DNA from 2 places in the Mesorhizobium sp. NBSH29 genome. Region 2 is predicted to be linked to the other one. Evidence: riboswitches for the same ligand, from Rfam matches in the RefSeq annotation. Region 2 holds a riboswitch; the other holds the start of a gene.

Region 1 (3,402 bases), 440 kb from region 2:
ATATCATTTGACCTTCATGGGTAAGCCCGCCACGAGGAACAAAACCTCATCTGCGACGCTTGCAACCTGCTGGTTCAGGCGCCCAGCGGCATCGCGAAAACGGCGGGCGAGTGCATTATCCGGGACGATGCCAAGGCCCACTTCATTGCTGACGACAAACCAAGGCCCGCGCGGTTGAGAAAGGACCGCAGCGAGCGCTGTGCATTCGGCTTCGATGTCGGCTTCGGCCAGCATCCGGTTGGTCAGCCACAGCGTCAGACAATCGAGCAGCAGCGGCTCGCCGTCTGGTAGTGTGGCAAGGGCGCCGGCAAGATCGTGCGGGGCGTTGATTGTCATCCAGCCCGCCCCGCGCCGCGCCTGATGCTGCACGATGCGCTCGGCCATTTCATCGTCAAACGCCTGCGCGGTAGCGATATAGGCCCAGGGAGCTGGAAGTTTGGTGACCTCCCGTTCGGCATGCGCGCTCTTGCCGGAGCGCGCACCGCCGAAAAGGAGCGTTAATCTCGCTTGATCAGGCAAGGCCGCGTTTCAGTACCGGCTCGCCCGCCACGGTAAAACGGGAGCGCAACAATCCGACGACAGCGCCCAAAACCATCCAGAACATCAGGTTTGTCAGCGTCGCCGCCACGACAAAGCGACGGAGCAGCTCAGCCGGAACAGCGGTGCCATGGCTCACTGGTTGCGGCGCGCCAATGATGTGCGGCGCTACGATCAACGCTACGCCGAGAAGCGCAAACGGCAATGAATTGCGGAAAGCAAGCAACGCCAGCCCCCCGGCAGTAGCCAACACCGTGCCAATCCACCATGCTTGGCGGATCGAAACATCGGCGGCAGGCATGCCCGGCAGTTCGGGCGGCAGGCCAAGGCCCGGCGCCAGCGTGAAGACAGCAAAGCCGGCGAACCCCCAGAAAAGCCCCTGACGCCAGGACAGAATACCGCCAAGCGCTTCCGATACTGCCACCAGAACCAGCGCAAAGCCGATTGCCGTCACGATGTTCGCAGCCGCTGTATAGGCAAAGCGCTCAAAACCGTCGGCAGGCTCCCACGCATCCTCGCCATGCGCGTGAGCTTCAACAACGGGCGTTGTAGCTGCTGCTCCGGCATTGGCCGCTTGCGTATCATGGTCATGGTTGGCAGGTGCTGCGTTTTCATACGTTTCCGCCGCCAAGATCAGCGGCACGGTGGCAAAAGTCTGCATGGCCGCCATGGCGATACCTGACAATAGCCCGGCGATCGCCGCGATGAACACGACGTTACGAAAAAGGGTCATGGATCAAGCTCCGGCTCAGTGGCAGGGAAAAGCCATCGAATGGCGGTAATCGTGCGCGGCGTTATGGGCGACTTCCATATGTGAGAAGCCGACAAAGCCGATAACGAAGAGCCCGAGCAGAGCCGAAAGGCCAAGCTGAAATGCGCGCGACGCCGAAGAAGCTGCGCTTGTGGTCGTGTGTGTTGCAGTGGTCAATTTCATATTCCTCTCGCCCTCCACCCGAGGGCCTTGGTTGCAGTCGTGTCGCCGGCAGGTCTCCTGGCTCGCGGGTCAATGCTCCTTCCCCGCCTTCCCGGACAATTGATCCAGTGGCATTTGGGGAGGAACTCGCCGCATACAGTTGCGGGGGCAGCCGCGGCATTGGATCGGCTCATCTGAGCTTTCCGTACCGCATTCCCTCTTTCGGTTCTTATCGAAAACCGACGACAGCGCGACTATAAACGAACTTCGCCGCCGGGCAACCGAATTTGCCGGCTGACTTTGGGCCAGAACGCGAAGCGCGTTGACATCATGTCAGCCACCCGCGTAATTTCCCCCTGCCGATGGTCCTTCTCCGGCAACGGAGAGGGTGAAAAGGGAATGTGGTGCCGGGCAGAAATGCCCCTAAACCACAGCTGTCCCCGCAACTGTAAGCGAAGAGCCTCTACCAAATGCCACTGGGCTATTGCCCGGGAAGGTGGGAGAAGGTGCCGACTCGCGAGCCAGGAGACCTGCCATCGAACACGAAACCGGATCCGGGCGGGGTGCCCTGGAACCCGGCTATGGAAACACCGCGCTGTTGAATGGCGCTGGTGGACCCTTTGCTGCACCCCACGAGATTTGAACCGGAGTGCAGTGTGGATATCAGTTCCAGTCCCGATGAACGCGAAGCCGAGACAATGGTCACGGTACTCATCTGCGAAAACTGCCGCGATGAAACGGGCTCAGATGCGCGTCCGCGCGCCGGAGAACATCTGGCCGAGGATGCCATTCGCGCGGCCTCGGGAACCAATGTCCGCATTGAGAAAGTGGAGTGTCTGGGCAATTGCAAACGCCGCCTCAGCGCAGCAATGGTGCGCCCGGGCAGCTGGAGCTATGTCTTTGGCGAACTCACCATCAACAGTGGCGCAGACCTCGTTGCGGGCGCTGAACTCTTTGCTGGATCGACCGATGGCCTCATTCCATGGCGTGGTCGCCCCGACAGCCTCAAACGCGGGCTGATATCCCGCATCCCGCCTCTTAATCCTCTGAAGGAATTAAAATGACTGCATCTTCACAGCGCGTTCCCTGCACCGTCATCACGGGCTTTCTCGGTGCCGGCAAGACGACGCTTTTACGCAATGTGCTGGAGAATGCCGGTGGTAAGCGCCTTGCAATCATCGTCAACGAGTTCGGCGATGTCGGGATTGATGGCGATATTCTGAAAGGTTGCGGCATTGACGCTTGCCCGGAGGAAAATGTCGTTGAACTGGCCAATGGTTGCATCTGCTGCACCGTGGCGGATGATTTCGTGCCCGCACTCGACAAGATTCTGGCGCTGGAGCCGCGCGTTGATCACATCCTCATTGAAACCTCAGGCCTGGCCTTGCCCAAACCGCTTGTTCAGGCATTCCAGTGGCCAACAGTCAAAAGCCGCGTCACCGTCGATGGGGTCATCGCTGTGGTCGATGGCCTGGCATTGGCGCAAGGCCGTGTGGCTCATGATATGGATGCCCTTCACGCGCAGCGGCAGGAAGACGACACGCTTGATCATGATGATCCGGTAGAGGAAGTCTTCGAAGACCAGATCGCGTGTGCCGATCTCATCATATTGTCCAAAAGCGATTTGATGGATGATGCCGGGCGCCAACGTGCCAATGCCATCATCTCGGCCCATATGGCGCGCGCAGTGAAAGTCGTCCCGGCAAGCCATGGCAAGGTAGATGCCTCGGTGCTTCTGGGTCTCGGCCTGGCAGTCGAAGACGACATCGAAAACCGCAAAACCCATCATGATGGCGCATTCGATCACGAACATGATGATTTCGACACCTTCGTCATAGAGCTTCCAGCAATCACCACACCGGCTGATCTGGCGGCGAGAGTGGCGCAAGCCGCTGAAGCGGAGAACGTGCTTCGCGTCAAAGGCTTCGTGGATGTAGCGGGCAAGCCCATGC
Region 2 (3,402 bases):
AAAAAATGGCCTTCATCGTGCGCCATACCTCAGGCATCGTCTGCGCACCGATGCCCCGTGAGGAGGCAAAGCGCCTTAATCTGGCACCGATGGTTGCCGACAACGACGCTCCGCACCAGACTGCCTTCACCGTCAGCGTCGATTTCAAGCATGGCACGACAACCGGTATTTCGGCTGATGACCGAACCCTGACAGTCCGCAATCTTGCCAATGGCAATGTTGGTGCTTCGGATTTCGTTCGTCCGGGGCATATATTCCCATTGGTTGCGCGCGAAGGCGGCGTGTTGATGCGATCAGGGCATACCGAGGCAGCCGTCGACCTTTGCAAACTCGCCGGCCTGCCGCCGATTGGCGTCATCTGCGAACTCGTCAATGATGAAGGTTCGGTCATGCGTGGCCCTCAGGTCACGTCATTCGCCGAAAAGCACGGGTTGAAACAAGTATCAGTCGCCGATCTGATCGCTTACCGCCAGCGTCAGGAGACGCTGATCCAGCGCATCGAATGCTTTGATATGGAAACTCCGGGAGGTCCGGCGAAGGCCTACACCTACACATTGCCGTGGGAAACGATGCATCATCTGGCCATCGTCTTCGGCGACATCCGGGATGGTGAAGACGTGCCGGTGCGTCTCCATTCGGAAGATGTCGTATCGGATGTGTTTGGAACCACCGATCAACTGCAATCGGTCATGAAATCGATGGGTGGCAAACGGGGCGTTATCGTTTACATGCGCGAAGGATCGGTAGGCGTGGCGCATCAAGGCCGCTCTCGTCCAGCTCCCAGTGATCGTGAAGACCATGAAGAAGCAAGAAGCCGTGAGAGCGAGTGGCGCGAGATAGGTCTCGGTGCCCAGATACTGAAAGATCTTGGCATCTCCTCAATCAACCTAATCGCTTCGCGCGAACGCCATTATGTTGGGCTGGAAGGGTTCGGCATCCGCATCGCGAAGACCGAAATCCTGTAAGAACGCTCTACTCTGCGGGCTGAGGAGCTGCACCAGATGTAGTGCGGTCTACCGATAGCAATCTCTGGGCCAGGAGCACCGTTACAAGAGACAGTGCGCCGGAAGCGACAGAGACGCAGAAGCCGTGCTGGGCGCCGAAAGTATCGACCACCCAGCCGGAAATAAATGCGCCGAGCGCCATGCCTATACTGGTAATCAACCGGATCACAGCATCGACACACGGTGTTCAATCAGTCCGAACGCCAATCACCTTCAAATTTCTGCTTGAGGGCCTGCGGCTCCAAACGGTGGATGAGGGTGAGACTGGCTCACTCCGATTTTAGCGGCTACTTGCTGCAGCTGCTTTCAGAGCCTTTTCGCCAGATCCAGAAAACACTTCACTCATAATGAGGTCGGCCAGTGGCAAACGGGAACCCCACTGAGCGTTCTCGAGATCAGGCTTTGGCGCAAACTGTGAAACGTGGCCCACGCAGAGATAGGCGATGGGGACCACGTGGTCGGGGATGTGAAGCAACTGTTTCAGCGCCTCAGTCTCCAGAATGCTGACCCAGCCGACGCCAATGCCTTCGGCACGTGCCGCCAGCCAGAAATTCTGCACCGCGCAGACCGTGCTGAAAAGATCCATCTGCGGGTTGTGAAACCGCCCGAGCGGCGAGTCGGCAGAGCGGCTGCGGTCGCATGTGATGCACAAATTGAGGGGTGTCTCGCAAATGCCTTCCAGTTTCAGGCGCCGATATAGATCGCGCCGATCGGGCTCGATTGCTTCGCTCTCGCTCTGCCTTGCGGCGACAAACAGATCGCGCACTTCTCGCCGCCGCTCGTCATCGCGGATTACAATGAAATTCCAGGGCTGCATGTATCCCACCGAGGGCGCATGGTGAGCGGCCGACAGCAACCTCGCCAGAACTTCATCGCTAATCGGGTCGGGAAGAAAATTGCTGCGAACATCTCGACGCGTAAAAATAGCCTCATAGACTGCCGCGCGCTCGGTCGTTCCGAAGGGTGCAGCTTTCGAGTGTTGAATAAAATCTGCCGGCATCGCGTTGTCCCCTTGCGATCAAACGAAACGGGTCCCTGCCTGACCATGCAGCGGACACATTTTTGCCTGGCCGGTCTTCTGGCTTGGGTTCATCCCGCATCCGGCGTCTTCCCGTTCCGTAGAACAGTGACATATGCCGGCGCGATCCCCCTTACAGCGTTGGGCACGCCACGGATTTCAACCGCGTTCCCGATTCTCCCGCATGGCTGCGGGCACCTAGCACGCCGTTCATATCGTTTTTTGCCGCAATAGCCATCCTCCCGCTGCGGTTGGCGCAATCCAAATGCTCCTGCTTGACCTGCCAAGTATGGGGCTGCGCCTAAACCCTGTTGAACAGCGGCTTGTCGCATGGCCAAATCGGCATCGGGCGCCTATATCGGGACATGGTTACAAGGCTGTACTCCCATCCAATCTTTCTTGAACATCTCACGCCCATCGGTCATCCGGAGCGTCCCGACAGGTTGCGCGCCATAGAACGCGTGCTGGATGACGAGATCTATTCTCCGCTGGATCGCATCGTAGCGCCATTCGGCGACGAGGCGACAATCCTCTATGCCCACCCGGAGAGGTTCGCCGAAAAGATCCGCAAGGCGATCCCTGACGACGGCATCGTAACAATCGACGGCGACACATCGGTCAGTCCCAAAAGCTGGGACGCCACGCTCACCGCTATTGGTGCAGCCAACGCCGCTGTGGATGATGTCTTTGCGGGCGTCGCAGACAATGTATTCGTCGCTTCCCGACCCCCAGGCCATCATGCCGAGAAAGAAACGGCAATGGGATTTTGTCTTTTCAACCATGCCGCGATAGCCGCCCGCCACGCACAAAACCGCCATGGCGCTGAAAAGGTGGCGATCGTTGATTGGGATGTTCACCATGGTAATGGAACGCAGGACATTTTTTACGAAGACCCAAGCGTTCTCTATTGCTCAACGCATCAGATGCCACTGTTCCCGGGAACTGGGGCAAAGCATGAAACCGGCGTTGGCAACATTATCAACGCGCCACTGACAGCCGGCACTGGCAGCGATATTTTTCGAGAGGCATTTCTCTCGCGCATTCTCCCGGCGCTGGACAATTTCCGCCCCGATCTGATTATCATTTCGGCGGGATTCGATGCCCACCACCGCGACCCCCTAGCTGAGATAAATCTCACAGAAGAAGACTTCGACTGGGCAACAGGCAAACTTATGGACCGTGCAGAGCGGTTTTCCAGCAATCGGCTGGTCAGCCTGCTTGAAGGTGGTTACGACCTGCAGGGCCTTTCCTTTTCGGTCGGTGCGCACGTAAAAAGATTGATGAAGGGATAGGCCATGGACACCGAACTGAACGCTGATATCCAGGCCATGAGTTTCGAACAGGCGCTTAAGGCGTTGGAATCGATCGTGGACGACCTCG

The links. A riboswitch is a leader RNA that binds a small molecule or an ion and turns the genes downstream of it on or off. The one in region 2 is predicted to bind cobalamin.
Region 1: it holds a riboswitch for cobalamin, as region 2 does, so the genes downstream of both, GA830_RS07760 (DUF1636 family protein) here and bluB (5,6-dimethylbenzimidazole synthase) in region 2, are expected to answer to the same signal.

Annotation. Positions count from the first base shown of each region.
Region 1 covers NZ_CP045492.1:1,549,163-1,552,564, forward strand. Annotated here, with positions in the region: gene cobO (cob(I)yrinic acid a,c-diamide adenosyltransferase) at 1-2, opposite strand, end outside; gene cobU (bifunctional adenosylcobinamide kinase/adenosylcobinamide-phosphate guanylyltransferase) at 4-519, opposite strand; gene GA830_RS07750 (CbtA family protein) at 512-1,270, opposite strand; gene GA830_RS07755 (CbtB domain-containing protein) at 1,286-1,465, opposite strand; cobalamin riboswitch at 1,502-1,709, opposite strand; cobalamin riboswitch at 1,797-2,002, shown strand; gene GA830_RS07760 (DUF1636 family protein) at 2,149-2,514, shown strand; gene cobW (cobalamin biosynthesis protein CobW) at 2,511-3,402, shown strand, end outside.
Region 2 covers NZ_CP045492.1:1,992,723-1,996,124, forward strand. Annotated here, with positions in the region: gene ribB (3,4-dihydroxy-2-butanone-4-phosphate synthase) at 1-965, shown strand, start outside; gene bluB (5,6-dimethylbenzimidazole synthase) at 1,285-2,004, opposite strand; cobalamin riboswitch at 2,056-2,239, opposite strand; gene GA830_RS09845 (histone deacetylase family protein) at 2,388-3,314, shown strand; gene GA830_RS09850 (exodeoxyribonuclease VII small subunit) at 3,318-3,402, shown strand, end outside.